DNA from 3 places in the Caballeronia sp. LP006 genome. Region 1 is predicted to be linked to each of the others. Evidence: predicted binding sites of a transcription regulator. Region 1 holds the regulator's gene; each other region holds the start of a gene.
The links. Region 1 encodes LexA, which represses DNA repair genes until DNA is damaged. Its sites were predicted from a motif close to ACTGTATNNNNATACAGT; they were not measured.
Positions count from the first base shown of each region.

Region 2: P9250_RS15420 (DUF2471 family protein) is a predicted target of LexA. The motif match lies at 3,956-3,973, and genes of this name have one in related genera.
Region 3: imuA (translesion DNA synthesis-associated protein ImuA) is a predicted target of LexA. The motif match lies at 3,629-3,646, and genes of this name have one in related genera.

Region 1 is NZ_JARTVW010000005.1:1,970,897-1,976,793, forward strand. It holds gene P9250_RS25765 (sulfate ABC transporter ATP-binding protein) at 1-30, opposite strand, end outside; gene cysW (sulfate ABC transporter permease subunit CysW) at 51-953, opposite strand; gene cysT (sulfate ABC transporter permease subunit CysT) at 950-1,855, opposite strand; gene P9250_RS25780 (sulfate ABC transporter substrate-binding protein) at 1,994-3,028, opposite strand; gene lexA (transcriptional repressor LexA) at 3,298-3,975, shown strand; gene P9250_RS25790 (hypothetical protein) at 4,143-4,469, shown strand; gene P9250_RS25795 (DUF2939 domain-containing protein) at 4,628-5,245, shown strand; gene P9250_RS25800 (universal stress protein) at 5,405-5,897, opposite strand, start outside.
Region 2 is NZ_JARTVW010000004.1:1,179,111-1,185,007, reverse strand. It holds gene P9250_RS15440 (YceI family protein) at 1-577, shown strand, start outside; gene tdh (L-threonine 3-dehydrogenase) at 589-1,620, opposite strand; gene P9250_RS15430 (glycine C-acetyltransferase) at 1,736-2,938, opposite strand; gene P9250_RS15425 (helix-turn-helix domain-containing protein) at 3,097-3,699, shown strand; gene P9250_RS15420 (DUF2471 family protein) at 4,001-4,357, shown strand; gene P9250_RS15415 (DUF2252 domain-containing protein) at 4,392-5,834, opposite strand.
Region 3 is NZ_JARTVW010000006.1:405,402-411,298, reverse strand. It holds partial or broken gene P9250_RS32460 (error-prone DNA polymerase) at 1-1,491, opposite strand, end outside; gene P9250_RS32455 (DNA polymerase Y family protein) at 1,506-2,969, opposite strand; gene imuA (translesion DNA synthesis-associated protein ImuA) at 2,893-3,606, opposite strand; gene P9250_RS32445 (hypothetical protein) at 3,708-3,989, shown strand; gene P9250_RS32440 (hypothetical protein) at 4,084-4,428, shown strand; partial or broken gene P9250_RS32435 (SOS response-associated peptidase family protein) at 4,480-5,438, shown strand.

The DNA.
Region 1 (5,897 bases):
CTTCTGCAGATTGCGAACGATGATGCTCATGATTGATCCACGCCTTCCATTTATACGGTTGCCTTCGCGTCGCTCAGCGTGGCCGTCATGCGGCGCTCCGCGAGCAGCTTCAGCCCGAGCGTGACGAGCGCGAGCAATGCAAGCAGCGACGCCACCGCGAAGGCGGCCGAGAAGTTGTATTCGTTGTAGAGAATCTCGACGTGCAGCGGCATGGTGTCGGTCTGGCCGCGAATGTGGCCCGAGACCACCGAGACCGCGCCGAACTCGCCCATCGCGCGCGCGTTACAGAGAATCACGCCGTAGAGCAGGCCCCACTTCACGTTGGGCAAGGTCACGCGCCGGAAGATCTGCCAGCCCGACGCGCCGAGCACGTGCGCGGCCTCTTCCTCGTCGTTGCCTTGCGCCTGCATCAACGGAATCAGTTCGCGCGCGACGAACGGGAAAGTCACGAAGATGGTCGCGAGCACGATTCCCGGCACCGCGAAGATGATCTGCACATCGTGCGAAATCAGCCACGGTCCGAACCAGCCCTGCGCGCCGAACATGAGCACGTAGATGAGGCCGGAGATCACGGGCGACACCGAGAACGGCAAGTCGATGAGCGTCGTCAGAAGCGCCTTGCCGCGAAACTCGAACTTGGCGATGGCCCACGATGCCGCGAGCCCGAACACCACGTTGAGCGGCACGGCAATCGCGGCGGTCAAGAGCGTGAGCTTGATGGCCGACCACGCGTCCGGGTCCTTGAGCGAATCGAAGTAATAGTCGATGCCTTTCGCGAAGGCCTGCACGAACACGGCGACGAGTGGCACGACCAGAAACAGCGCGAGAAACACGAGCGCGATACCCGTGAGTATCCAGCGCACGGCGCGCGGTTCGGTGACGGGATTGAGCCGGTTGGTCTCGCCGCGCGCGGCGGTGTTCACGGGAAGCGCCTTGCTGTTTGGCGTGCTCATGCGTGACCTCTGCCCGGAGTTCCGGCATGCAGCGAGGGCCCCGCGGCCACCGCGGGCGCCGCGCCCGTCTTGCTCGTGCGGCGTTGCAGGAACCATTGCAGCGTGTTGATGAGGAGCAGCATGAGAAAGGACACGCACAGCATCACGACGGCGATGGCCGTCGCGCCGGCATAGTCGTACTGTTCGAGCTTGGTGATGATGAGCAGCGACGTGATCTCCGATTTCATCGGTACATTGCCCGCGATGAAGATGACCGAACCGTATTCGCCGAGCGCGCGCGCGAACGCAAGCGCGAAACCGGTCAGAAGCGCGGGAAAGAGCGCCGGCAACACGACGCGGCGAAACGTCAGCCAGCGCGTGGCGCCGAGACATGCGGCGGCTTCTTCCTGTTCGCGCTCGAAGTCTTCGAGCACCGGCTGCACCGTGCGCACGACGAACGGCAAGCCGATGAACGTCAGCGCCACGAGCACGCCGAGCGGCGTGAACGCCACCTTGATGCCGAGCGGCGCGAGATACTGCCCGATCCAGCCGTTGCTCGCGTACACGGCGGCAAGCGAAATGCCGGCAACGGAGGTCGGCAGCGCAAACGGCAGATCGACGATGGCATCGACGACACGCTTGAACGGGAACGTGTAACGCACGAGCACCCATGCGACCAGGAAGCCGAAGATCGCGTTGATGACCGCCCCGCCGAGCGCCGCCGTGAACGTGAGTCGATACGACGCCAGCACACGCGGCCCGGTGACGGCGCGAACGAACTGCGCCCAGTCGAGCGTCGCGGTCTTGGCGAAGGTCGCCGCAAGCGGAATCAGCACCACGAGGCTCAGGTAAGCCACCGTGATGCCAATCGTCAGCCCGAAGCCGGGTAACGCACTCGGCTTTCGGAAAGTGAACGTTGTCATCTTTGCTTCATCCTTGATCGTCCTGCCTTCGGCGCCGGGGGATAAGCGCACTGTTTTTTTGTCTCGTCATGCGCGGCCGTCTTTGCGGCCGCTTTCATTGCGACTCGAGCGCCTCGCGGCGCCCGGTCTCTTGCCTGCTTACTGCGGCTGATAAATCGAATCGAACACGCCGCCGTCCGCGAAGTGCGTCTTCTGCGCTTTGGTCCAGCCACCGAAGGTGTCGTCGATGGTGTAGAGCTTGAGCTTGGGGAACTGCTTGGTCAGCTCTGCGGGCACCTTGTCCGAACGCGGACGATAGAAATTGCGCGCCGCGATCTGCTGGCCTTCGTCGCTATACAGATACTTCAGATACGCTTCGGCCAGCTTGCGCGTGCCGTGCTTGTCGACGACCTTGTCCACCACCGCCACCGGCGGCTCGGCCAGAATGCTCACCGAAGGAACCACGATCTGAAACTTCTCCGGACCGAATTCCTTGAGTGACAGGAACGCCTCGTTTTCCCATGCGATCAGCACGTCGCCCTGACCGCGCTGCACGAAGCTGGTGGTCGCGCCGCGTGCGCCGGAATCGAGAACGCCTGCGTTCTTGTAGAGCTTGGTCACGAACTCCTTCGCGGTCTCTTCGTTGCCGCCGGGCTTGTGTTGCGCATACGCCCACGCCGCCAGATAGTTCCAGCGCGCGCCGCCCGAGGTCTTCGGGTTCGGCGTGACGATCGACACGCCCGGCTTGGTGAGATCGTCCCAGTCCTTGATGCCCTTCGGGTTGCCCTTGCGCACCAGAAACACAATGGTCGACGTGTACGGCGATGCATTGTCCGGCAGACGCTTCTGCCAGTCCGTCCCGACGATGCCCTTGGAGGCGAGCGCGTCGATGTCGTAAGCAAGCGCAAGCGTCACGACGTCTGCCTGAAGCCCGTCTAGAACCGCGCGCGCCTGGCCGCCGGAACCGCCATGAGATTGCTTGAAGGTGACCGTTTCGCCGGTGTCCGCCTTCCACTTCTTCGCAAAGGCCTGGTTGAAGTCCTGATACAACTCGCGCGTCGGATCGTACGAGACGTTCAGAAACGACGTGTCCGCGTGCGCGGTGGCCGAGATTCCGAAACTCGCCGCCGTGATCGCCAGCGCGGCAAAGAGTTGTTTCGCGCCGCCCTTCAATCCAGCCCTGATGCTATACATTCCCCGTTCTCCGTCTTATCGAATTGACGGAATCAGTCTAAAGGCGAGCTTATATGATTAGAAATAATTGTTTCTCACTTTTTTAGATACAAAAGTGCTAAAGCGGGTTATTTCGCGGTTTGAGAGGCAAGTAGAGACGGTTCGAGCGCGCTGCAGCCTTGTCAGTAAAGGATCTGGCGACGAACTTCAAGTAAAGCTTGAAAAGCGCGAAATACTGTATAAAAATACAGTCATCTGTCCATCCATACAGTGCGCCGAGGCTCCAGCAAGTGACCAAACCCTCAAAACTTACCGCGCGACAGCAGCAAGTGTTCGAGCTCATCCAGCGAGCCATCGACCGCACGGGCTTTCCGCCCACGCGTGCCGAGATCGCTGCCGAGCTTGGCTTCAGCTCCGCGAACTCCGCCGAGGAACATCTGCGGGCACTGGCGCGCAAGGGCGTGATCGAACTCGCGGCGGGTTCGTCGCGTGGCATCCGCCTGTTGGGAGGCTCCGCGCGCATCGACCGTTCGGACGATCTTCCGCATCAGTTCACCTTGCCGCATCAGAGCATCATGCAGTTGTCGCTTCCGCTGGTCGGGCGCGTTGCGGCGGGCAGCCCCATCCTTGCGCAGGAGCATATCTCGCAACACTATGCGTGCGACCCTGCGTTCTTTTCGGGCAAGCCCGACTATTTGCTGAAGGTGCGCGGCTTGTCCATGCGCGACGCGGGCATTCTCGACGGCGACCTGCTTGCCGTACAGAAGCGCAATGAAGCGAAAGACGGGCAGATCGTGGTCGCGCGTATTGGCGACGATGTCACGGTGAAACGCTGGAAGCGCCGGCCAGATGGCGTGGAATTGGTCGCGGAGAATCCCGACTACGAAAACATCTTCGTGCGCTCCGGCAGCGGTGACTTCGCGCTGGAAGGAATCGCGGTCGGGCTCATCCGCTCCGGCGAGTTCTAACGCACGACTCGAGCGCGCGGCGCGTCAACATCGCCGCCCGCTTCGCCTCCTCGCCCTCGCGCGACGCGGCACGTTTCAAAAATTACAAGCATGACGGCCACCGCTCGCGGCGTGCCGCGGTGCGTCCTATCGTCTGTCGTCTGTCGTCCGCCGTCTGGAGAGTCATCATGGAACGTTTCGCCCGTTTGCTGCCCTTTCGTCAGTTTGGCCGTCTGCGTCATTTGCGCTCGCTGATCTCATGCGCCGTGGCGCGACCTGAAGCGGCGCCCGATCTCTTCGACGAGATGCCCGCGTTGCCGTCGCGTCAACCCGCCTTCGCCCGTGTGTCGCTCAATAGCGCGGTGCATGCGGAATCGGAACAGCGCGCGCCGGTGCGGGTGTATCGCAGTGAGTCGCGGGTAATCATGGTCGGCAATATCGGCGAGGTGTCGCGCATGATCGACCGGTGTATCGACGAGGAACGCGCCGGCGTTAGCAGCGGCATTCTGGCCTGAGCGCGGTCGAGCGTTTGCCGAGTGAATTTGAGTTATGTGCAATGCAGGCAGTCCGCAATCTATCGGCTGCAAGGAATGAAGCTCGGGATATATCCGGCGTGAACATGGTCAATCGTTCTTTCATGTCACCCATGTCACGCCAGGGGTCGTTCCTTCGCATGTCCCGCACTACGCGTTGTTTCGTCGCCGCGCTCGTCATTCTCTTCATCGTTGCAGGGTTAAGCCTTGTCTATGCGTCGCCCTATATCGCGCTGAACCGCGTCAAGCACGCGGCCGATGCGCGCGATGCACAGACCGTCAACGAATACGTCGACTTCCCTGCACTGCGTGAAAGTCTCAAAGAGCAAGTCGGCGCACTGCTGACGCGGCGCGTCGATATCCAGAAGAGCGGCAATCCGCTCGCGATCATCGGTGCAATGATCGGCGCGGCGCTCGTAGGGCCGCTGGTGGATTCCTACGCTACGCCCGAAGGCGTCGCCGCGATTTTGAATGGCATTCCGCCGCGGGGAGATCCAGGCGAGCATCCACCCGATGTCGTGCCACCGGTTCGAGACGGTCAGGCGGCGGCGAGTTCACCGCCGTCGGAAGCGGCATCGAGCATGGTTGCGACTCAAGAACCGCCGCGACAACCACCGCAGACCACGGCCGGATATCGCAGCTTCGATACGTTCGTGGTGACCTACCAGCACGGTGCCGGCGATGCGCGGTACTCCGCGATCTTTCATCGGTACGGGTTGATAACGTGGAAGCTGGTTGCGGTTGATTTGAACGGGTGAGTTCGTTGTTGGACAACCATTAAAGTGCCGGTAAGCGCTTCATGGCATTTTTTGCGGCGTTAAGCGTGCGCGGCCGTCACGCAAGGAGACGGCAGCTGGCGCTGATAGCGCAAAAGAGCACTGGCCGACGCAGGCCAGCCTCATCGCGCAAAGCTATCCTCAAACACTTACTTCGGCCCGGTCCGGCTTCGCCGCATAAGCCGCCTCATCTTCCGCTTCGGCCGACTCACCTGCCTGACAAACCGCAACCAATATGCTGCATGACACGCGATCGAGCAGCGGTGTGTTGCCCGCGCCCATCCACCAGCGCGCGAGACCGCTGCGGCATCGATGGCCGACCACGACCAGATCGACCTTGAGACTTTCCGCCAGCGTGGCGATTTCATCGATCGGATGCCCGAATGCGAAATGCCCCTGCGCCTGCAAGCCGCGTTCGCGCAGCCACTCCACGCCTTCTTGCAGGATATCGCGTGCGGCATCCTCGAACCGTCCGCATGCCATGTCGGTCAGAAGACCGGCGCTTTGCGCAATGCTCGAACGCATATCCACCACCGCCAGCACGTGCGTCTCCGCGTTCAAGGCAAGCGCGAGATTCGCGCCCTGACGCAACGCCTTGCGGCCCTCTCTGGAGCCGTCGTAGCACAACAGGATT
Region 2 (5,897 bases), on a different contig from region 1:
TGGATGCACGCCGCTTGCCGTCGTCACGCACAGTGTGTCCGCGAATGAATCGAGCGTGCCGCCCGGGATTTATCAGTTGGATGCGCATCACTGGAATGTGAGCTTCGACGTCGATCATCTTCATTATTCGCGCTTTGTCATGCGTTTCGACAAGACGGCCGGACAGCTCGACTGGAGCGCGGATGGCATGACGGGGAGCACGGTGCATGTGACTATCGACGCCGCGAGCGTCAATACGAATGTGCCGTTGCTCGACCGGATGGTGAAGGGCCCCGACATGTTCGATGTCGCGCGTTATCCGAACATCGAATTCGTCAGCACCGGCTTCACGCGTACGGGCAACGACAAGGGCACACTGGCAGGCAATCTCACGATTCGCGGAACGACACGACCCGTCACTCTGGATGTCACGTTCAACGGGCATTCGGTCGATCCACTGACCAAGCTGGAAACGTTAGGCTTCTCGGCCGACGGTCATTTCAGCCGCGCGCAGTTCGGACTGACGACGTGGTATCCGGCAGTCGGCGACGATGTTCACGTCGCCATTCAGGCCGAGTTCGCAAAAGAGAAGCAGTGAAGCGCTGATCCTTACGCCGCGGTCCAGTCGAGCACGACCTTGCCGCTGTTGCCCGAAAGCATGGTGTCAAACGCGCGCTGGTAGTCGTCGACGGGGAATGTATGCGTGAGGATCGGCGAAAGATCGAGGCCACTTTGCAGCATAGCGACCATCTTGTACCAAGTCTCGAACATTTCACGCCCGTAAATGCCTTTGATCTCAAGACCCTTGAAGATAACCTGATTCCAGTCGATCGCAGTTTGCGCGGGTGGAATGCCGAGCAGAGCGACTTTGCCGCCGTGGTTCATCGCTTCCAGCATGGCGGTGAAAGCGCTCGGTACGCCGGACATTTCCAGGCCGACGTCAAACCCCTCGGTCATGCCGAGTTCTTGCATGACATCGCGCAAATTTTCGTTGGAAACGTTGACCGCTCGCGTTGCACCCATCTTGCGGGCAAGTTCGAGACGATATTGGTTGACGTCCGTAATGACGACATTACGCGCTCCGACGTGCTGCGCAATGGCGGCGGCCATTACACCGATGGGTCCGGCGCCGGTAATCAGCACGTCTTCGCCGACAAGGTTGAACGAAAGGGCAGTGTGCGTCGCATTGCCGAAGGGGTCGAAGATCACGGCGAGGTCGTCGGAGATATCGGGCGGAATTTTGAACGCGTTGAAGGCAGGAATCACGAGGTATTCGGCAAACGCGCCTTCGCGATTCACGCCGACGCCAACGGTGTTGCGACACAAGTGACGGCGACCTGCGCGGCAATTGCGGCAGAATCCGCATGTGATGTGACCTTCGCCGGAAACGCGATCGCCGAGGGCAAAGCCGCGGACTTCCTGTCCCATCTCGACGATCTCACCGACATATTCATGGCCGACGTGCATCGGCACCGGTATCGTCTTCTGCGCCCAGTCATCCCACTTCCAGATGTGGATATCAGTACCGCAAATTGCAGTCTTGCGGATGCGGATGAGGACATCGTTATGTCCGACCTCCGGCCGCTTGACGTGAGTCAAGGTAAGACCGGGGGCGCATTCGAGTTTGGCGAGTGCTTTCATTGTTGGTGTTCCGGGCGGTTGTGTCGCGGCGCTGCTTGTGACCGCGCCGTGCATCTAAAGGTCGGGGGACGTGTCCTGACTTTATGCGCATAAAGGACCCTGCGAAGCGTGAGTCCTAACGGATCACACCAAGCGAGCGGCCCACGCGCGCGAATGCATCGACTGCGCGGTCGATGTGTTCGGCGGTGTGGGCGGCGCTCATCTGCGTGCGGATGCGCGCGCGGCCCCTGGGCACGACAGGGTATGAAAAACCGATCACATAAACGTCTTCGTCGAGAAGCGCGTCGGCCATCTTCGAAGCAAGTTGGGCATCGCCAAGCATGACGGGAATGATCGGATGCTCGCCGGGCACTAGATCGAAACCTAAAGCGGTCATCGCTTGCCGAAACCGCGCGCCGTTTTCGCGAACGCGTCGCCGGAGCGCGGCGCCTTCATCGCTATCCAGCAACTCAAGCACTTTCAGCGACGCAGCCGCAATGCTCGGCGCAAGCGTGTTCGAGAACAGATACGGCCGGCTGCGCTGCCGCAACAAGTCGATGATCTCCTGATGCGCAGCCACATATCCGCCTGACGCACCACCGAGCGCCTTGCCGAGCGTACCCGTGATGATGTCGATTCGATCGAGCACGCCGCAATACTCGGGCGTCCCGCGTCCGTTCTCCCCGATGAATCCAACGGCATGCGAGTCGTCGACCATGACCAGCGCGCCGTAGCGTTCAGCCAGATCGCAGATGCCAGCGAGATTGGCGATGATGCCGTCCATCGAGAACACGCCGTCAGTTGCAATCAATTTGAAGCGGGCGCCGGCTGCATCGGCTTCCTTCAAGCGCGCTTCGAGGTCTACAAGATCGTTGTTCTTGTAGCGCAAGCGTTTTGCCCTGGAAAGACGCACGCCATCGATGATGCTCGCGTGGTTCAACTCGTCGCTGATGATTGCATCGTCCTCGGTCAGCAACGTCTCGAAGAGCCCGCCGTTTGCGTCAAAACAGCTTGAGTAAAGAATGGCGTCGTCGGAGTGGAGAAACTTCGCGGCTTGTTGTTCGAGCGCTTTGTGGACTGTTTGTGTTCCGCAAATAAAGCGAACGGATGCCATGCCAAAGCCATCTGCTTCAAGTCCGGCTTTTGCGGCTTCGACCAAGCGAGCGTCGTTCGCAAGACCGAGATAATTGTTCGCGCAAAAATTGAGGACGGTGCTCCCGTTGGCAAGGCGGATCTCCGAGGATTGCGAGCTAGCGATGACCCGCTCGCTTTTGTAAAACCCGGCGGCGCGAATCTCGTTAAGCGTAGTTCGCAAATGGGAGAGGTATCGGTCTTTCATCGGCATCTTTCCAGTATCCGGCTGTTTAGGAGTCGATGCGGACCAGCCAGGCTCGGCCACACCTTTAGCCCTGTTATAGTTCATTCATTGCATTGGACAGGTTCGGTATTTCGAACCGATTTCCAGTATATCGAACACTCTAAGGGAATGCAGCGTTCATGACAAGTTCTGTCACAAGCGGCAAGGCTGGTGATTCCTCAGGCAGCGGAACTGCGCCACCACGCGTTGGCGAGCAGATTCAGCGTCTACGCAATGAAAGGAAATTGACACTCGATGACTTATCCCGCGCCGCTGGCGTTTCGAAATCGATGCTATCGGAGATCGAGCGGGACAAGGCCAATCCAACTATTGCCGTGGCGTGGCGGCTAACGAACGCACTGGGTATCAGCCTCGATCAGCTATTTGCGCAGCAGAAGGCCGGTGACGTCATACGCGTTGCGGGTCCGCATGAGATTCCGACATTGAATGGTGATAACGGCGGCTATCAGCTTCGCGTGTGGGGACCGATTGAGCTGGCTGGGAAATTCGAATGGTACGAGCTCACGTTGCATGCGGGCGCGGCGCTTATCTCCGACGCGCATGAGCCAGGCACGCGGGAGCATTTGACGGTGCTAAATGGCGCGATCGAAATTGAAGCGTCGGGTGCTGCGAAGCGACTTAAGGCAGGGGAAACCGCACGTTACGCTGCCGACGACGGTCATGTCATCAGGAATGTCGGGCGAGGCGAAGCAAAGGCTTTGCTCGTGGTTATACATGGGTAATGGCCCGACTCGCAAGTCTGCGGTTTTCCGCGAGCAGATGCTCCGCCTCTTCCTTCCGCTCACAGCAACGGTGGCATGGCACTTCTTTATGCGCATAAATTTCTGGCGCGTCCTGCGAAGACGTAGCATCCGTCTGCGTCGCGCGGCCGCCTTACGTGACTCGCCGCGCACTCCCACGCAGGACTGAACCGCCCATAAGCGAAACCGCACATACACGCAAGGCGACTGGCGAGACCCTACTTTCATGGCGGCAAGTACTGTATATTTATACAGTACAAAGACCAGTCGGAAGGGGCGAATCATGGAGTCGAACGGCGAGCATCTCAGCAGGAAGCAGTTTGCACGTGCGGTACAAGATCTGGAACGCATTACGCGGCAGATTGCGGGCCGATACATCGATCTGGGCGTCCCGTTGACCTGGCGTTTGCTGCACGCCATCGAAGCGGAAGCCGTGGCGGACCTGGGCTTCGCTGGCCGGCACGAGGCTGCGTTGCGCGAACTTTTTGCCCGCCCCGACGACTTCCATTTCCCCGAAACCGACGACGTGGTCGATGTCGCCTCTTCCGACGCTTTGCCGGCAGTATTCGCATTCGCCGTCGACGCCTACGAATGCGCTGCACGACAAGGCCGACCGCAACTGGCCATCGCCGCACACTGACATGCGAGCGATGCACGCCGCACATCGCTAGTCATCAGGCGGCAAAGTCCGCCGCCATGTCCGCATCCGTGCGCGCCATAAGTCTGCCGCTGCGGCAGGCCAAGCGGAACGCGTCGTAATCTTTTTCGACTTGATCCGCATAGGAGCTCGCGTATCGGACGAGCACTTCCGCCATGCGATCACCAGAACCCAGATAGCCGGAAATCTCAAGCGCGCAGCCGCTTGCCTTGGCATGCGCGCGCGCGAGCGCCCAGCCGCATAGCGACGCGTATCCGCGAAAGGCCTCGCCGCTGAATGTTTCGAGGTCGGCGGATATTTTCATGTCGCGCAGTTGGCGAACATAAAGCGGGCGTCCAACCGGGCCCGACGCCCAGCCTAGAAAAGGATCGCTCGCCGCCTGCATCAGGCGTTGCCCGTGAACGATGCGATGCCCGTCGTGCGTATGTTTCGTCGCGCCGACGTAGCGCGCCACCACGGACGTCGATGCCTCTTTCAACTGCAGGAAGAGCGCCTTACCAAGATGATCGGTAAGCAACAACACGAAGCATCGCGTTCCGACACTTCCCACTCCAACCACTTTGAAAGCGATGTCCTGAAGCGCGAATTGCGACAAAAGCGCGGCGCGCTCGGTTGTCAGCGTCGAAACGTAATCGCGTATGAGCGGAGTCAGGATCGTGTGCGAATCGCCTTCGAGTTTCATCCACTCGTCGTCCTCGTCGACGAGCGTGCTTGCGCCGCGAATATGAAAGATCGCGGGCGGCGCGTCGCGAATTCGCCAGGCATCGCCCGATCGATCGGCGAGCTTCGGCAGCAGCTTTTCATGCGTGCGCCGGCTCGCGCGTTCGCTACCGCGCTTGATCCGACGTTTCACGTCTTCGTTTTGCACATCGTCGTACATCCTGTCGAACGTAATTCGTTCGTACCAAAGATCCAGCACGCCCATCTCGGCATACTCGTGCATGTGCTGCTGATAGCTCTGGGCCGCTTCGAAGCAGAGTGCTTCAGAGCCCGCACGCCCGTGGCCCAGATGCCTGCCCGCGACCGCCACGCTCGCGACGAGTCGCTTGACGTCCCATTCCCATGGACCTTGTGCGGTTTCGTCGAAATCGTTCAGATCGAATACGAGCGCACGCTCGGGAGTCGCGAACCCGCCGAAGTTTGACAGGTGGCAGTCACCGCAGATTTGAACGGTCAATCCACTCGAAGGTGTACTAGCCAGATCGTGCGCCTGAACAATCGCGCTGCCACGAAAAAAAGCAAATGGCGATGCCAACATGCGGCCGTATCGCAGCGGAATCAGCGCAGGGACGCGACCCATGCTGCTTATTCGCAGCAACTCGATGGGATCGCGATCGATGTCGCCGACAGCCTCTTGCGTGCCTCGTGGTGTTCGCTGACGCGCGGCACGTCCGCTAGCCCGGCGTTCCTGCCACGTCAACGTCGATTGCCCCGAATGTGAAGCTAAGCCTTCGCCCATGGATCACCTCTCGTTATTATTCGAAGTACGTCACATCGAAAACAGTAGTCGACGATTGCAAAC
Region 3 (5,897 bases), on a different contig from region 1:
GGTGTCGCGGAAAATTGAGGATCTGCGCGGCGAGCTTCGCCCACATTCGAATGAGCGGGTTCTCCGGATCAAGCCCGGTTTCTTCGAACCGGCGCAACAGGTCCTGAGAGTGATCGAACCACTGGTGGCTTTTTGCCACCTTGTCGACGATCTGTGGGTCGATGCCGAGCGCCTTGCCGGTCTCACGCAACGCACCGCGTGGCCGGTATGTGGAGACCGCCGCCGCGATCGCCGCACGATCTCGACCATACTTGCGGTAGATGTACTGGATGACTTCTTCTCGCCGCTGATGCTCGAAGTCCACATCGATATCCGGCGGCTCGCCGCGTTCCTTCGAGATGAAGCGCTCGAACAACATGTTGCCGCGCGACGGATCGACTTCCGTCACGCCCAGGCAGTAGCACACGGCGCTATTCGCCGCCGACCCGCGCCCCTGACACAGGATGTGTTGGCTACGCGCAAACCGCACGATGTCGTAGACCGTAAGGAAGTACGCCTCGTACCGCATCTCGCCGATCAGCTGCAATTCGTATTTGATCTGTTGCTGCACCTCATGCGGAATGCCGGCCGGAAAACGCTTGTGCGCGCCGATGTACGTCTCCTGGCGCAGATACGCCTCATGCGTAAAACCTTCGGGCACGAGTTCATCGGGATACTCGTAGCGCAGTTCATCCAGCGAGAACGTGCAGCGCTTAAAGATGTTGAGCGTTTGAGCGATCGCGTGCGCAGGATAGAGGTTCGCGATCCGCAGCCGCGAGCGAAGGTGTTGCTCCGCGTTGGGCGCGAGATCGTAACCGCATTCGGCAACGGGCCGGCCGACGCGAATGGCTGTCATCGTGTCCTGAAGCGGCTTGCGTGAGCGCACATGCATCACCACGTTGCCGAGCGCGACGACTGGCACGCGATGTTGCTCGGCGACGTACTCGACACTGCCGCAATGAATATCATCCATCGCGCGCTGATGCAGGATCAGCCCAACCCATGCGCGCGCGGAAACGTCTCGTTGAGCCATTCGATCTGTGCAGAGAGCCCGTCTTCCTTTGCCGGAAAATCCGGCACAAGGATCGCCAGACAATCAGGCATGCCACGCAGGTGTGCGTACGCCGGTTCGGGCTTCGAAAGATCATGCGGCGTGAGCATGTACGTGCCCTTCGTGGCGCGCATGCGCCCCAGCGTGATTAGCTCGGACAGGTTGCCGTAGCCGTTGCGATTCTGTGCGAGCAGGATAAGACCGAATGCCGGACTCTTGTCTGCTTGAACGAGCTGGAAATACGAGCCTATGATCAGCGGCAGCTTTTCTTCCTTCGCCTGGACGTGTGCGCGCACGACACCGGCGAGCGAACATTCGTCCGTGATCGCGAGACCCAAATAGCCGAGTTGCGACGCGCGCAGCACGAGTTCTTCGCCATGCGATGCGCCGTGCAGAAACGAGAAATTCGTGAACGCGAAAAGCTCCGCGTAGTCGGGAAGGGTCGACGAGAAAAGATCCACGGCCACACCACCGACTATCCGAAGAGCCCGTGCAGGAACCACCGAACTTCCTCGGTCTTCACGCTCGGTCGTTCGCGATAAATCCAGTAGCAGCTTTTATCGGTGGCTTCCGCGACATAGTAGTCGCGCGTCACCAGTTGGCCGTCGTACCAGCCGGCCTCGATGCGCTCGCCCGTCGAGACGAGTTTCAGTGGCGAGCCGTAGAACGGCCGGTGATGCTTGATCATCAGCCGTACGGGCGTGTCGAGTAACCACGTCGGCCGCGGCAGTTCAGCCGGAGGCGCGCACGCCTTCGTTGTGTCCTGTACGGGCACCCACTGATTCGCGTGTTCCGGCCGGTGGTCCGATGTCGGCGCAGGCCGCAAGACGTTTTCGACGCCCAACCTCGCCACCAGCAGTTCGATCAGTCGATTATGGTCCTGGGCTGAACCGCCGGGATCAGGAAACAGCGAATCGCTCGGCGGTTCCGCCGGCTCGACTTTGGACGCTGTCAGGCGTACTGCGATGACGGCCGCTTCGAGGTCGATGCGACCGAGCCGTTCCTTCAACAGTCGAACAAGGTGTTCCTCGTGCCACGTCGGTTCAGCCAGCGCGATGTCGATCGTCGTCGGCTCAATCGCCTGCCGGCCGCGTTCATGTTCGAGCGTGATCGTCGCCTGCGTGAGCGCGAGCTGTTGCGCACTCAACCATCCGCACAGCTGGACAATCAGGCGCCTCGCTGAAAAGAGGATGGCTTCTGCATGTTCGACGCGATCGGGCAACTCGGTACGTGCACTGAACGAGGGCGGCAACTCCAGCCATTCGTAGAGCTCGGGCGACAGGCCGTAGGCGCGGTCAAGAGAATCCAGTAAATCCACGCCACACCTCTTCTTGAGACCTGCCCGCGGCAGGCGACGAACATCATTGAGCACGCGGCACCCGAGTCCGTTGAACCAATCGGCGAATGACCGGACTTCGGGGACGATTACGAAAGGCAACTGTCCCAGATAGCGTTCGAGCGAACCCATCTTGAGCACGCGCCGGCGGCCGCGTTTGGCCAGCAGCCAGGCACCTTGCCCCGTCGGTGCGACGCTCATTCGGGCAGTGACACCGATCGCGTTGACCACCTCCTGGATCTGCCGGCACACGCGTCGGATGCCGCCGAAGAGTCGAAGACTGGCGGTGACGTCGACCAGAATCGTTTCTTCTTCCCGCACCGCCACCTGAGGCGAGAAACGCAGCAGCGCGAACGCGACTTCGCGCTGCACATCAAGCTCCCGCAAAGGGGTGCGGTCGTACATCAGCGCGTCGGCGGTGAGTGTCGTGACCCCGCCGCGCTTCATCCCCACCATCACGCGCGCTTCCCTTGCTGCCTGGTCCAGCACGATGACTTTGTCGCGTTCCAGTACCACACAGCCGTGCTTAGTCGGAGGTGAGTACCTCGGCCGGAACACTTCCAGCGAAAGCCGGGGCAGGAAGATGGCGACGAACACGGCCATGAGGACTGAGCAGAATCGGAGATGGTTGGAGATGGATGGACAGTTGATCGGTTCGAGTTGGGCCTCGTCGCTTGATGACATCGACGTCGAGGCCGCCGTCGGCGGGTCGCACACCGAGCCGCAGGGCTGCTGGTGACGAATCCTGAGCGGCGGCAAGCGGTCGGACCAGAATCAGCAAGGTCTCTGTCGCCTGTGCCGCCAGATGCAATCGTCGTAACGCTTCAGAGCGGATGTGCTGTTGCCAGACAAGCAGCGCGCCGCAACTTCGGGCATTGAGCACGCGCTCGGCGCACCAGAGCGCATCCGCCGTCTTCGGCGCGCGCAACAACATGAGCTTGTCCAGCGGCACGCCCAGATAGGCGAACGCCAAGCTGTTCGGCACGTGAGGCGCCTGCAGTAGCGCGACCGGCCGTTTGCTCGCGGCGACCAGAGCGGGTTTGAGCAACCGCATCTCGCCAATGCCCGGCTGCTGAACCAGCAGCTCCACCAGCGCGCCGATCGGCCAGCCGCCACCGGGCAGCTCCGCCGACAGGGCCGCGTAGCCGGTGTCGACGGTCTTGCCGTGGGCACGGGCGAGTTGGTGGCCGCGCCACAAGCTTTCGTGGATTGACGAGATGTCTTTTGGCAGAGCGGCCATGGCTGCTAGGTCTGGACGAAGTACTGTATATTTGTACAGTATCGTAACTCAAAATTAGCAGCAGTGAATTGCCCCTTTAAAGGTCGCTCCTGGAGGCGCGAATGGATATGCTTGTACGGAAGCACCCGATGCCGGAGATCGCAGACTTCGTTTCCAGCCTGCGCGACGCTTTCGGTGACGCGACCATTGACGAGGCGATCGCACGCGGCAAAGCTGGCGAGCCGACATTTCTCGCACGGGAAGCGGGCCGGACAATCGGCACCCAATCGATCGACAATTTCAACTGCTGGACGGCCGACGACAGCGTGCACAATCGTCGCTACTGCAAAGGATGCGACGGCTCATGCGTTGGAACGGCCGTGCGCTGTAGCCAGCGTAGGTGACGGAACGCAGACGGTTGAAACGTGTCGTGTTGCCCGCAGTTGCAGGAAGTGAACAGAAGGCATCAACAATCTGGGGGACCGAGCGGGCAGAGCAATGGACCAACTCGACATCGATTACATTCCTGGCGCGCGCGCCGACCTGTTGTGCTTTTTGGTGGCGACCGTTGCCGCATCCCACACGTTGACGTGTGAGTGGCGAATCGACCATCTCGTGGAGAGCGGTCGAATCTGGCTGGTCCGAAACGTCGTTTCGATGGACTGGCTCGATCGTGTGCTGCTCGGTCAGCTCGCGCTGAAAATCGCGAAACGAGAATTGAAGGAGGCCGGCATCGCCGTGCGGCAGCGTGACGTGCAGGCATTGTTCACGAGCGAGATGGCGCTCAATCACGCCAGCACCGTGGTCCAGAAGATGATGAAGGTGTGCAAGGAATCGCTCTGACGAGCATGCCCGCGACTCAGCCCGCCCACCGATCGATCAAGGAGATGATGCATGTGCTACTCGGCCCAAATCCAGGCGGATTTTCGGAAGTACGTGAAGACCTTCGGTGCCCACATGGGCATCGAGGAGTTTGCACGCCTCTACTTCGAACGGGCCGAGGGTAGCAAAGCGAAAATCCCGAAGGCGATCGATGAGAATTTCCGCGATCCGCAGACTGACCTTGAACGGCAGATTAAAACCGCCATCGAAGCATTCAACGCCGAGCAAACCACAAAGCTCGAGCAAGAGCTGTTCAAACAACGGACGCGACTTACCAAGGCCGAGCGTGCTTTGGAGACAAAAGTCACGAAGGTCGCGTCAGAAGACAAACGCATCGCTACGAACAAAATCGAGAACGCGCTCCGCGGACTTGAAGACATCCATCGAACGGACTCGAAGCGGCGCGACTTACGAATTTTCCCCGAGAGCTACGCACCGGTGCTGGTGATGGAAGACGGCAGGTACGTGGTGAAGCCCATGCGCTATAAATTCCGCATCGCCGGCAAGCCCACAACTACGATATTAAGTACCCCGGAACATATAATGCGCGTTTCGATAATTTGGAATGCTTCTGGAAGCCGTGCTTTGGTGTAAAGCACGGCATCATGTTAGCGGACGTTTTTTACGAGAACGTCAAACGCGCAAGAAACGAAAATACTCTACTTGAGACGCACGATCGAGAAGAAAACGTCGTCCTGGAATTTTGTCCCAGCAACGGTCAACTGCTGCACGTGGCCTGCTTGTGGTCTCACTGGAGCGCGCCCGGTCAACCTGATTTGCTGTCATTCGCCGCTATCACAGACGAGCCGCCTCCGGAAGTCGAAGCTGCCGGTCATGATCGCTGCATCATTCCGATCAAGCCTGAGAACATCGCGGCGTGGTTGAATCCGACATCATCAGATTTGGACGCGATGTATGCCATTCTTGAAGACCGCGACCGGCCTTACTACGAACATCGACTCGCAGCGTAAATCGAACGGTTTTTGCGTGCGGTCATCGCAGCTCATCGTTCGGGAGCCACATCAACGCGCCGTTGCGCTCGTTTCCGGCGATAGATGTCCAAGTGCGACCGTCTTCGTCGACTGCAACGCATCCCGGTTGCCAGTGGTCAGGATTGCGGAGGCTATTCACCCAACTCTGCACGTCGCCGTTGAATATCACGACAACGCCGGCGCGACCTACATAACCGTTTGCCTGGCGCCAGCGGGTTGCTGTATCGAATGGTTCCACGACATTTCCTCTCTGCATCATCCGGCGTCACTCCATGCATCGACATGTTAGCGAGAACGGTGATCTACGATCAAGTGCGACAGACGGGAGGCAACACACAACACGCGATGGGCGGCCCGGGTCGGTCACCACAAGATGAGATAATGCGCCTGCCCCCACCGCTGGCTCACGGTTCTCGACCAGACTGTTTCTTCCTTATT